Regions from separate parts of the Sporosarcina sp. P17b genome, predicted to be linked through region 2. Evidence: predicted binding sites of a transcription regulator. Region 2 holds the regulator's gene; each other region holds the start of a gene.

Region 1 (4,473 bases), on a different contig from region 2:
GTAACGGAGCAGAAAAACGATTTGCTTCCAATTTTGAAGTAGGCATTTTTCGTCTCATACAGGAATCAGTAAATAATAGTATCAAGCATGCGAAAACTGATGAAATATGGGTGAAAATTGAGTGGTTGCGTGAAACCGTCAATATATTGATCAAAGACCAAGGTCTTGGTTTTGATACAAAAGAAGTAAAAGAGAAATCTTTTGGTTTGATTGGAATGCAGGAGCGTGTGGAGTTGTTGAAAGGGAAAATGAAGGTCACCTCGAAAGTCGGGGAAGGCACTTCAATACTTTTCCAAATTCCGCTGGACAAAGAACTGTAAGTAAGGTAATTATTGGGAGGAATAGAATATGGAAGCGACGAAAATTTTGATAGTAGATGATCACCAATTGTTCCGTGAAGGAGTTAAACGAATTTTAGATTTTGAAGAATCGTTTACCGTAGTAGCAGAAGGCGACGATGGAGTAGAAGTAGTGGAGTTGTACAGAGAATATGAGCCAGACGTAGTGCTGATGGATATTAATATGCCACGCATGAATGGTGTAGACGCAACTGAGCAATTAGTTAAAGAGTTCCCTGATGCGCGCGTTATCATGCTATCGATCCACGATGATGAATCATACGTTACACATGCTTTGAAAACAGGTGCACTAGGCTATATGCTAAAAGAAATGGATGCAGACGCAATTGTACAAGCAATCAAAGTAGTAGCGAATGGTGGTTCGTACTTGCACCCGAAAATCACGCATAACTTGGTATCTGAATTCCGTCGTTTAAGCGAAAGAGAACATAAAGGATCCTTCCAACAGAACGATATTCGTCGTCCACTTCATTTATTGACGAAGCGCGAATGTGAAGTTCTGCAATTGCTGACAGATGGCCAAAGTAACCGAACAATTGGTGAAACGCTATTCATCTCAGAAAAAACAGTGAAAAACCACGTTTCAAGCATTCTACAAAAAATGAGTGTAAATGACCGGACACAAGCTGTTGTAACAGCAATCAAAAATGGTTGGGTAGAAGTAAAATAATTAAAAATGAAAAAAGGTCTTTGCACGCTGAAGGCCTTTTTCTCTACGTAGGAGGAGCATATGAAGAAAAAAATAGCAGTCGCGTCCATGGCGTTGGTACTCGTATTAGGTGCATGTGGTAACAAAGATGAAACAAAACAGAATGATCCAGAAACTGGCGAAGCAGCACCGGGTAATGGAGCAATCGATCATGGAATAGATGATAATAAAGTAGGGTTCAGCATGGCTGGCGACGAAGTTGAAGAAGCTGTAGATGTGCCGAAAGAAGAGAAAGAAAAAATTCTAGCTGCTTTTGATAACTATATCGAAACGCTGAACAATCAGGATGTCGAAGGGTATCTTGCTACACTTTCTACCAAAGGCTATGACTTAGATGAAGAGCGTCAAGCTACAGAAGAAATGCTTGAGAATACTACAATGAAACGCGAAGTAGACAATGAAACGATTGTAAAATATAAAGAAGACAGTGCACAGTTATTTTCTACGTTAAAAACTACATTCACGGATATTGAAACAGGAGTAGAAAATACACCTGAAGGCCGTCAAGTGACTGTGTTCAATAAAGAAGACGGTGAGTGGAAAGTGTTCTCTATCCACTTTATCGGCGATGAACCAGGTAACCAATAAACGAGTACACATATCGATTTTGTGACAAAACTTCCAGTACTGACAACTGGAAGTTTTTTTATGCAAAAAAAAGCCATACTATGAGTACTTGCTTTTCTGCGCTAAAGGAATTATAATCGATGTAGGAACATACGTTCTGTAAGGAGGCGATTTCTGTGCCTTTGATCCCCGCGGAGGCAATGCCCTATTTAGAGAACTATATTTACCTGCCCATGCTATTGACGATTATGGAACGGGATCGCCAGTTACTGGAGAAGGTGCCGTTCAAACTGAAAAGTCCCTATCTTAATTTGCTAGACGAAACGATGCATACCGTATCCACTGATTTACAAATGACAGCTATGTATTTGCATGAGCACAAAATGAAAGTAGTACGCCGTTCAACAGATGAACTGTTTACGGAATATGTATTTTTACATGATGGCTATCAAGATATACGCCGCTATTTGAATGTACGCTTACGTAATCGATCGGAAGAACTGTTAAATTTGTATCTCAGGAAATTGGTGAATCAGAGCTCTTCGGGTCCATGATCATATAATATGAACTGCGTAACTGCTCCTGAGCATTTTCAAATCGTTGCGATAAAATATGTGACAAGGCCATCTGCCGATAAACGGTAGCCAGTGATGTATCAAGTTGCATTTGCGTATCGTTTTTCAGAACGACGGAGACGCCATCTTTGTTCTGAACAGCATCTTTTACTGCGTGATAAGCTACCCACGTGTTTTTATGTAAGGTAGGGGACAGTAAAGGGAAAAATAATAGCGGCTGATCATTTGAATGCGTCAGCATGATCGGAGGCTTTGGACGATTTCTTAAATCCACCTTGGAGCTGTTGATGATGGACTCGAAGTTGGAACGGTAATGCGCACAAGAATCTCTCATGATTTCTAATGGTGTTTTCTCAACAATGAACGTCCGGTCGCTTTCCACTACTTTTGTATAGTATGGGTTGGCATGTTGTCCATGAAGTAATGCAAAAGTATGGAATGTTACGATGTAAGACGACAGATGATGTGGATTAGCCATATTCTTCCCTCCTGTTTTATAGGACCATATACGTATTAATTATAGTATAGAAAAAACTAAAATCAACTGTAATGTTGGAAGATGGCGAGTATTCTATCAATATGTTGTTTTTTATCGAATTATTGGCAGGTAGCTGGTAAAGGTGAAGGCAACGTTGATCAACGTTGCAGGCGGACGCTTTTCCGAGGGCGCGGCTTGAGCCGCTGATCCTCCGGGAGTCGCCGCCTTCCACTTACGATCAACTAGTTTGTTGTTCTATCTATCATGTTGCTAATTACTGTTATTGGTGATGAGAATAGATTGGGTCGTTGCTCGATATTGGCTTGTGCATGGAAAGTAGTGAGGGCTCGTGCTTTGGACTCGCACAGGCACGTGGGGGATTGCCTCCAGCCATGAGCCAGCTGGCGGTGGAGCTGCCAGTTGTCTCACGGCCACGGCCTACCCCGCAGTTGTGCCTGCGCTACTGAGTGGTTGACAAGTTAGATTGTGTTTTATAGAAAATGAAAACCAGTGACTGGGTGGTACGATTCTTCTGTCTTAGCAAAGTCATTAGGAGATAGATTAGGTCGTTGCTCGATATTGGCTTGTTCATTGAAAGTGGTGAGGGTAATGCTTTAGACTCGCGCAGGCACGTGGGGGATTGCCTCCAGCCATAAGCCAACTAGCGGTGGAGCTGCTAGCTGTCTCATGGCCACGGCCGACCCCGCAGTTGTACCTGCGCTACTGAGTAGTTGACAATTTTGTTTGTGGTTTATAGGAGATAAAACCAGTAACTGGGTAGTACTAGTTCCTATTCTTGCAAAACAAGTATTTGAACTGTCCTACACACTATCTAACGAAGGCGGCTGCACGTGGTAGGCGTTGTAATGAGACAGCCAGGCGCACTTTCCTGTCTGGCTCATTGCGGAAGCCATCCACCACCGCCGAAGTGGGGCCAATGATCGCCCCACTTACACTGCCAGTAAAACCACTACTTTAGCATAAAAAAAGGAAGAGTAGGGTTTGCAAAAACTACTACCTAACATCGTATCCTACTTACTATCCACCACCGCCACATCATCAAACCCCAACACAAAAAAACTGAAGACATCCCCACATTCTTAGGGCATGTCTTCAGTCACTTGCATTTATTTAGTTCTGATAATCAATAGCCGCTGCGCCCAATGTCTTAGCCGCTGCCATCATAGCCTTTTCATCGAAATCAAAACGTGGATGATGATGTGGATAAGCATCTGCTGGCTGTGCGCCCGTGAAGAAGAACGTACCTGGAATCTTTTCGAGATAGTAAGCGAAATCTTCGCCGCCCATTTGAGGTTGCATCTCTTCTACGCCTTTTAAACCAGGAATAGACTCAGCTACTGCTTTTAGGTAGTCCGTTTCTTTTTCGTGATTAACTACTGCTGGATAGCCGCGGAAGTATTCCACGGTGATTTCACAATCGTTTGCAAGTGCTGTACCTTCAGTTACGCGCTTGATTTCTTTTTCCATCTGGTCGCGTACGTCGTTTGTGAATGTACGAACCGTTCCACCTAGAACTGCCTGATCCGCAATGACGTTAAAGGCATTTTCTGAAACGAATGAACCGACGGATAAAACAGCTGATTCGATTGGATCAACGCGTCTTGAGACGATTTGTTGAAGATTCGTTACTAACTGTGAACCGATTACGATCGCGTCTTTTGTTTGATGCGGAGCAGCGCCATGTCCGCCAGCCCCTTGAACGGTAATGTTAAATCGATCCGCCGCAGCCATCACTGGACCTGCACAGTAATGGATCACGCCTGA
Region 2 (4,473 bases):
TCCTACTTTGATGGAAAATTGACGAAAGAACAATCAATTGAAGCTGTGATGAAAAACACACGTAATTACGCGAAAAGACAGCTTACCTATTTCCGTAATAAATTACCGGTTCAATGGGTAAATGCTAATCAATCTACGGAAGAAATTTTTCAAGCAACTTGTAAAATAATAAAGGATTTTCAGAAGTAAGTAGGGAATAACTTAATAATAGGAATGAGGAGGCAATTGAATGGCACAAGGAAATATGCAAGATACGTTTTTGAATTCTTTACGTAAGAACAACACATTCGTTACAATCTTTTTGCTTAACGGTTTTCAATTGAAAGGTCTAATCAAGTCATATGACAATTATACCGTTCTACTCGAGTCAGATGGTAAACAACAGCTGATTTATAAGCATGCAATCTCTACGTATGCTCCTTCGAAACCGGTTATTTTAAAAGATGAACAATAAACAGGCGCTTGCCTGTTTTTTTGTTGTCTTTTATTTGGCATACGCATTCCATCTGCTAAAATAGAAGATGATAATATGAAATGAGGTACTACACATGCAAATCGCACCAATTAATGAGAAATTACTGTTAAAAGCTCAAGAAGCAGAAGAAGAAATCGCTCCGTTTGTGAAGACAATGGAAGAAATCGCTTTTTATAACCAAAGAAAAGTATTACAAGCATTCAAAAAGAATCAAGTAAGCGACTTTCATCTATCAGGCTCTACTGGCTATGGATATGATGATAGCGGCCGTGATGTGTTGGAACAAGTCTATTCGGATGTATTCGGGGCGGAAGACTGTCTCGTAAGAAATCAGATTATTTCCGGCACACACGCTATTACAATCAGCTTGTTTGGAATATTACGTCCAGGCGATGAATTGCTTTACATAACAGGTAAGCCATACGATACATTAGAATCCATTATTTCGGGGAACGGCAAAGATACAGGTTCATTGGAAGACTTTCAAATATCCTATCAGCATATCGATTTGAAAGAAGATGGATCTGTTGATTACGCAAAAGCAAAAGAAGCTATTTCCTCTAAGACGAAGATTGTTGCCATTCAACGCTCAAAAGGATATTCAAGCAATCCGTCATTCAGAATCCATGAAATAGAAGCGATCATTAAGGAAGTACGTAAAATGAAGGAAGATGTCGTGATTTTTGTAGATAATTGCTACGGAGAATTTGTTGAAATGAAAGAGCCTGTTGAAGTTGGAGCTGATTTAATGGCAGGTTCACTTATTAAGAATCCAGGTGGCGGATTAGCAAGAACAGGTGGTTATATAGCGGGCAAGAAGGACTTGGTTGAGAAGTGTGCATATCGTATGACGTCACCAGGCCTTGGAGCCGAAGCAGGGGCGTCACTCGACACGTTACTGGAGATGTATCAAGGATTCTTCTTAGCGCCGCATGTAGTAAGCCAGGCAGTCAAAGGCGCACTTTTCACATCTGCATTTTTTGGCAGTTTCGGTATGGACACGACACCGCATTACAGTGAGCGTCGTACGGATTTAATCCAATCAGTTAATTTCTTGAACGCGGAACAAATGATTGCATTTTGTCAGATGATCCAGCAAAATTCCCCAATCAATGCCCAGTACGCACCGGAACCTTCATATATGCCCGGTTATGCTGATGACGTCATCATGGCAGCGGGTACATTCATTCAGGGGTCCAGTATTGAATTAACAGCTGACGGCCCGATTCGACCACCTTATACAGCATATATTCAAGGTGGTTTGACCTATGAGCATGTAAAATCGGCTGTGCTCGATTCTATGGAACAGTTGCTTGAAAAGAACTTAGTATAAATAAAAAGTGTATCGAAAACCTTCTAGGTTTCACGATACACTTTTTTTATTAATGAATCATACGGAATACGCCAACAACTTTACCTAATATAGAAACCTTATCTACAATGATCGGCTCCATGGAGGAGTTTTCTGGTTGTAGCCGGAAATAGTCTTTTTCTTTAAAGAAACGTTTAACAGTTGCTTCGTCTTCCTCTGTCATGGCAACAACAATTTCACCATTACTTGCAGAGTGTGTTTGTCTAACAATTACACGGTCCCCATTAAGAATTCCCGCTTCTATCATACTATCTCCTACAATTTCTAACATGAAGATTTCATCTTCTGATGAACCAAACGTATCTGGTAATGGGAAGTATTCTTCTATATTTTCAATTGTTGTGATTGGATTACCAGCAGTAACTTTCCCGATTAATGGTACATGCATAACACCACTTTTTAATTCATCCAATCCTTCTGGATCCAAGATCTCGATGGCGCGGGGTTTAGTTGGATCCCGGCGTATGAAACCTTTACTCTCGAGTCTTGATAAGTGACCGTGAACCGTGGAACTTGATGCCAGTCCAACAGCTTCTCCAATTTCACGAACGGAAGGTGGATAGCCTTTTAAACGAACTTCATCTTTTATGAAAGCGAGTATTTCTTCTTGTCTTTTTGATATTTTCTTCAACAGATTCACCTCTTCTACTAGTTTACGAGCAATGGAATACTGAACCACTATTTTGAATATAGTATAACATGTGTTCGGCTACTAATCAAACAAAGGTTCTAATTTTGCTTGACATGGAATCGTATGTTCTCTTATAATTAAGAACAAGTATTCCGAACGTGTATTCTAAATACAGGAAATAGAGGAGGAATTATGATGGAGTATATTAAAGAATTTATCAAAAATAATTATTATTTTGCAGTATTATTAGCTGTTTGTGTTTCATTCGCTTGGGTTCAGTTCGATAAAATGGCTGAAGAAGATCACTATATGGAAATCGTTATTAATGAAGGAGATACACTTTGGCAGCTAGCGTCCAACTACTCTGAAGATATACCAACTAGCCACTGGATCGAACAAGTACGCTCATTAAATGAATTACCTACTGATCAAATCGTTTCGGGTGAATTACTACGTGTGCCTGTTAAAATGGATAAACAGACAGATATCCGAGTAGCTGAAGTAGGAGAGGGATCCAGATGACAGAAAAGAGATGTGTAATCTATTGCCGTGTGAGTACAGAAAAGGAGACCCAAGAACAATCTATTATTAGGCAACAAGAAGAACTTGAAAAATTAGCGTCTGAGTTATCTTATGATTGTGTTGGAATCTATACAGATCGGCAAAGTGGCTATGACATGGATCGGGAAGGTCTTCTTTCTATGTTGGATCAAATCCAAGATGGCACAGTCGATGCACTGTTCATTCAAGACGAAACACGGTTAGGACGAGGCAATGCAAGGGTCGCAATTTTACATGTGATTGCTAAAAGTGAGACTACTGTAATTACCAATCATTCTAACGGTACGATAGAACTGAATGAAATGGATACGATGTTGCTTGAAATTCTTGCAATCGTAGAAGAATATCAACGGAAATTACATAATGCAAAAATACGTAGAGGGATGAAACGTGCTGTTGACAAAGGGTATGATCCTTCGAAGAATTTACGTAATATCGACCAAGCTCCAGGGCGTGAGCGACTTGAGCTTCCAATAGAAGAAATTGTTTCACTACGCAACAAAGGTCTAACATACGAAGAAATTGCAACTGTATTAAATGGGTTAGGTCATGCGGTTAGCAAAGCGACGGTTCATAGAAGGTATAGGGAGTTTATAACACAGCAACACTAATAGGTTGCACTTTTCCTCCAGGTTGTTTACATTTTACTAAACGACTTATTTATGGAGGCTTTTAATAATGCTATCAGAAAAGAAAATACAACGTATCAATGAACTTGCGAAAAAAAAGAAAACAACAGGATTATCGATTGAAGAAGCCAAAGAACAAACGCAACTAAGAAAAGAATACTTAGAAACATTCCGTTCAAGTATGCGTGAGACAATTGAATCGGTCAAAGTGTTGGATCCAGAAGGAAATGATGTAACACCTGAAAAAGTCAAACAAGCTCGTGCGAACCAAAAACCGCTAAATTGATGATAGGTAAAGGATTAATATTGTAATTAGCGTTGGAATTGACTACACTAGAGTAGGAATATGTACTATAAAACACTCATATGAGACAGGACGGAAAGGATGTACAGCATGACCGAAAAAATCGATCAACTGGCAATAACAACAATCCGAACATTATCAATCGATGCGATTGAAAAAGCAAATTCAGGTCACCCAGGATTACCGATGGGCGCAGCACCGATGGCTTATACATTATGGACGAAGCATTTGCATCATAATCCATCCAACCCACAATGGTTCAATCGTGATCGTTTTGTACTTTCAGCGGGTCACGGCTCGATGTTACTTTACAGCTTGTTACACTTGAGCGGCTATGGCTTGAGTATTGATGACTTAAAGAACTTCAGACAATGGGATTCAAAAACTCCAGGACATCCGGAATACGGACACACAGCAGGAGTGGAAGCGACTACAGGACCTCTTGGACAAGGAATTGGTATGTCTGTAGGTATGGCAATGGCAGAGAAACATCTTGCTGCA
Region 3 (4,473 bases), on a different contig from region 2:
CTTGCGAAAAATCCACTTGGACGCCTTGGTGATCCAGAGAAAGACATCGGTCGCACCGCAGTATTCCTAGCGAGCGAAGACGCTTCTTACATCACCGGTCAAACGATGATGGTCGACGGCGGATCTATCAAATTACGTTAATACATTATTCAAAGCTGTCCTGATTTTATGGGGCAGCTTTTTTGTATGGAAGAATGAGCGAGTTCGCAACAGCCTTTACCAGTTATCTAGCTATACCCTTGCCAAAACAAAAAAGCTGCTCCGTAGTGGAACAGCTCCCCTCAAACAAACGTGTTATTTAACTTAGTGTAAATTTGGATTAAACTATTTCGTTCAGCTTCCGATAAGTGACTAAAGAACTCCGAACGCACTTGCATTCCACATCTCTGTGCTTCACCTAAAATTTCTAGGCCCATGGGAGTTATTTTCCAATACTTTGTTCTGCGGTCTTTTTCATCATTCCGCAACGTAATAAACTCGCTTTTAATGAGCTTTGACGACAAATGCGTCAATGAAGCGGGTGTAAAGCCTAGTGTCTCAGCCAAGTCAGAAGGACGTTGCTCACCTTTGTTATGTAACTCTAGCAACACAAGGATATGGGAGATGCCTAGGGACAGCTTAGATTCTTGCTGGAAACGGATCAGCATTTTATTCGTCACTTGATCCATTAAATGTACCAAATTAAAAATTGTTTGTTTTTCATTCAAAAAGAACGCCTCCCTTTCCTTCAAGAAACTTTATGTTTATATACTATTCATCATACAATATTATATACGAAATGAAACAGTTGTGACACGATAATAATACCTACGTCTTGCTTATTATTTTATATTTAAAGAGTTTTTCATTTTCTTCTTTTTAATTGTAGATTGATAGCGTATGATAAAGACAACGAATGAACTAGATGAACTAAATAGGAAGGTGGGCATAAGGTTTGATGAAAGTTAAAGATTCGTTAACATTTCAGCTAGGTACGATTATAGCTGGAATCTTGGTGGTGATGTTAGCCATTACATCACTAGCTACATATAAGACTGCTTATGACAAATTATATGACGCTGCAGGAATTGAAGCATATGGATGTGCCAATATTACTACTGGATTGATTCGACCGGGTGATATGGACAAGGCATTAGCTGGTGAGGCAGATACACAAGATGAGATTGGTAAGACGTTGAACTGGACAACTGAACACAAGAATATATTTGAAACACAATATATTGTGGATTTGGACGGAAAACTCATTGCGCTTGACGATAATTTGAGGGCGAAAGGGTTTAAACCGGGAGATCAGTTCCATTTGGACAAAGAAGCGATTGATGAGTTACTTGAACACCAACATCCAACCTACTCTCAACCTTACGAGTATGGCGACATGAAGCGACTTTCAGGTTATGCGCCTATTCATAAGGATCAGGATACTAGTAAAGAAATCATCGCAGTAAGTGTCATTGATTTTGATGCCAACATTGTCAAACAACGTACATGGGATGTCGTACGCGATGGGATTTTGCTTAGTATCATTCCGATGTTGCTGGCTTCAGTCGGAACAGGCTTCCTGATTCGTCGGAAAACGAAGCCGATTACGAGTTTAATTGAGCAAGCGAAGAAAATTGCGGACGGCGACTTGGCGGTTCAACCGACAGAAGTGAAATCACAAGACGAAGTGGGCGACTTGGCTCGTACACTGAATCGGATGACGGTGAACTTACAAGATATGATTGCGACGATGAATACGACTTCGCAGCATTTATCTGAAAACGCGGGAGAAACTTCTGCATCACTTTCTGAAATGCGTGAAGCGATTACGATGGTTGCGAATAATATTGAAGAAGTTGTCACAGCGGTTACAGATAGCACGTCGTCTGCGGAGCACGCAACGGGTATTCTGACGGGATTAGCAAGTGGTTTGGACAACACGAAGCAAAGTGCCGATTCCATGCTAAATAATTCCAATGAAACGATGAAGATTGCACTAGAAGGCGCGAAACGTGCGGAAGAAATTCGTGACGATATGGAATTAATTAGAAATGGTTCACAAGAAGTAGGAGACACCATCCAAAACTTGGTTGAGTCTACGACGAAGATTCAAAACATCACGGGCTCCATCGCGGGAATCGCAGCTCAAACGAATTTACTCGCATTGAACGCATCCATTGAAGCGGCTCGTGCAGGTGAACACGGTAAAGGCTTTGCGGTAGTTGCGGAAGAAGTACGAAACCTTGCTGAGCAATCCAATCAAGAAGTACTCGAAGTAGAGAAGCTGGTGAAAGATATTTCGGATCGCATCCAGCAAGTCATTACTTCCACATCAGAAAATACGAAACACATCACGAAAGGTACAGAAACGGTGAAGCTAACGTCTGAGTCTTTGAGTAATATTTCCGTAGCAGTTGGAGAAACTGTCAAAGAAATTAAAAACATCTCGAACTTGATGACGTCAGAAGCTTCGAAATCAACAGAAGCTGTTCAGTTGATCGAGCACTTGACACACTCTGTACAAAATATAGAAGATATGACGAATAATATTGCAGCAGCTGCCGAGCAAACGACAGCAAGCATCGAAGAAATCTCAGAACGTTCCATGCAGACCAATCAAATGGCGCAGGAACTTGAAGTGTTTGTCGGTTCATTCAAATTACCTAAATAAACACTCGACCATCGCTTTTCAGGCGATGGTCTTTTTTACTATTGATTTTCGAATGTACGTTCTGTATACTGCGAACATACATACGCTTAAGAAATGGGGAATACGTGATGGAAAGGAATCGAGATAGAGGGAAATTGAAGTGGACCTCGCTAATGCTGCCTGAACACCTCGAGAGACTGCGTGATTGGCAGCAGGAAGACCACTATATAGAACGACCCGAGTTGACTGACTGGGAGCTACAAACGATGCAGGAGACGCTTGAAGTTGCTTGGCGCAGACGTTGTGAGACATGGATCAAAACGTGGCATGATGGGGAAGTCCGCTTTCATCAAGGGGTGATTGAAGCGCTCGATTTGCAGACGATGACAATTGTACTGCGCGACCCGTTCGGAACAGAAAGAATTCATGTGGCGGATGTGATGGATGTTCGGTTATCAAGAGAAGCTGACGGATTGTAGACAAAAATAAAAGCCGTCTGCGAAGGCAGACAGCTCAGTCTCTGAAAAATGCTTTTTCTACGTTGTACTTGGCTTGCTGTGTGTTGATTACGTACGTTTCGTAGATTTCGCGTTCCATTGGATCATCGATGATAACAGCGGAAATTTTCGCTACTTCTTCACGGTGATTACGCAATGGAGACACTTGGTCTTCAAAATGCTTTTTCAGACGTGGACGTAATTTTCGTGCTTTTCCTACGAATAACAACTCGTCGCTTTGGTTGAAGAACAACAAAAGGCCGCCTTTATCCCGTGGAATATCATGAAAATCGATGAAACCATAGATTGGCTTGATCGGTGTTTCATCCGGTCCCATTTCTTGTTTTCTGCGAACGATCGTTACGTCCGGTTTAGGTAATGTAATATTGATCATTTTACTTCACATCCTCATATCAGTCAGTGTTTATCCTATCATATGACAGAAAAAAAAGCGAGAAACTTTCCATCCAACCCTTGCATATAGTAGACAAATGTCTGGGGAAGGATGAAACGATGAAAAATCCTGCTGTTATAGAAACGTATCATCTATCGAATACGAGACCAAAAGTGGATGTGTATTATCCTGTCATCACGAAACTAGATGATCCAAAAGTCCAGAAGAAGCTAAATGACGTACTCTTCAAGGAAATGAATAAATTACTTGTGGAAAATAATTATTATGAATCAAGTCTTGTGGAATTGGTGGCAAATTACGAAGTCAAAAATAACCAACGTGATATTTTAAGTATCAACTTAATCGTCTACTCATTCACAGGCGGAGCGCATGGTATGACATACGTTAAATCGCTGACGCTCGATACGAAGACGGGAAGGCAATACAATTTGCAAGATTTATTTAAGCCGGGCAGTCCATATGTCCAGAAAATCTCGGAATATATTAGACGTCATATTCAGCAATGGAAAACGCCCGTCTTAGAACCATTCACTAAAATACGTCCTGATCAGGATTTCTATATAGGTGATACTAGTTTGGTTGTTTATTTCCAATTGTACGAAATTTCTCCTTACGTGGCAGGTTTCCCTTATTTCCCGATACCGTTACTCGATTTACAAGAAATCATCAAACCGAATAGTCCCGCAGATCGCATGTTACCATTTATCGGATTTTGAAAATAAACTGAATAAACTATTGTATGGGCTTACATGACGAAATAGTGTTATAATTTCAATATACTAAATATACAATTGAGGTGGAAACTATGCTAAGAGATTTCTTTATCGGTTTATCTGAAAATCAACTATTAAATCAAGCTGCCCAAACATACGGCTTCCAATTAGGAGCCCAACAAGTGGTGGCAGGAACCAACATCGAAGAAATGATCAAAA

The links. The regulator LexA, encoded in region 2, represses DNA repair genes until DNA is damaged. The targets are predictions, from matches to a motif close to CGAACATATGTTCG.
Region 1: the regulator LexA is predicted to act here: its motif matches at 1,781-1,794, upstream of CSV76_RS12360 (YhjD family protein).
Region 3: the regulator LexA is predicted to act here: its motif matches at 2,722-2,735, upstream of CSV76_RS13500 (YolD-like family protein).

Annotation. Positions count from the first base shown of each region.
Region 1 covers NZ_PDYP01000011.1:8,927-13,399, forward strand. Annotated here, with positions in the region: gene CSV76_RS12345 (sensor histidine kinase) at 1-320, shown strand, start outside; gene CSV76_RS12350 (response regulator) at 349-1,029, shown strand; gene CSV76_RS12355 (nuclear transport factor 2 family protein) at 1,090-1,656, shown strand; gene CSV76_RS12360 (YhjD family protein) at 1,812-2,189, shown strand; gene CSV76_RS12365 (competence protein ComK) at 2,152-2,688, opposite strand; gene CSV76_RS17855 (hypothetical protein) at 3,038-3,163, shown strand; gene CSV76_RS12370 (M20 metallopeptidase family protein) at 3,820-4,473, opposite strand, start outside.
Region 2 covers NZ_PDYP01000001.1:274,865-279,337, forward strand. Annotated here, with positions in the region: gene miaA (tRNA (adenosine(37)-N6)-dimethylallyltransferase MiaA) at 1-189, shown strand, start outside; gene hfq (RNA chaperone Hfq) at 230-454, shown strand; gene CSV76_RS01370 (methionine gamma-lyase family protein) at 549-1,808, shown strand; gene lexA (transcriptional repressor LexA) at 1,858-2,478, opposite strand; gene yneA (cell division suppressor protein YneA) at 2,674-3,000, shown strand; gene CSV76_RS01385 (YneB family resolvase-like protein) at 2,997-3,650, shown strand; gene CSV76_RS01390 (DUF896 domain-containing protein) at 3,718-3,954, shown strand; gene tkt (transketolase) at 4,063-4,473, shown strand, end outside.
Region 3 covers NZ_PDYP01000013.1:73,313-77,785, forward strand. Annotated here, with positions in the region: gene CSV76_RS13485 (SDR family NAD(P)-dependent oxidoreductase) at 1-141, shown strand, start outside; gene CSV76_RS13490 (MarR family winged helix-turn-helix transcriptional regulator) at 282-707, opposite strand; gene CSV76_RS13495 (methyl-accepting chemotaxis protein) at 938-2,650, shown strand; gene CSV76_RS13500 (YolD-like family protein) at 2,803-3,108, shown strand; gene CSV76_RS13505 (nucleotide excision repair endonuclease) at 3,143-3,520, opposite strand; gene CSV76_RS13510 (DUF3298 and DUF4163 domain-containing protein) at 3,640-4,257, shown strand; gene CSV76_RS13515 (proline dehydrogenase family protein) at 4,347-4,473, shown strand, end outside.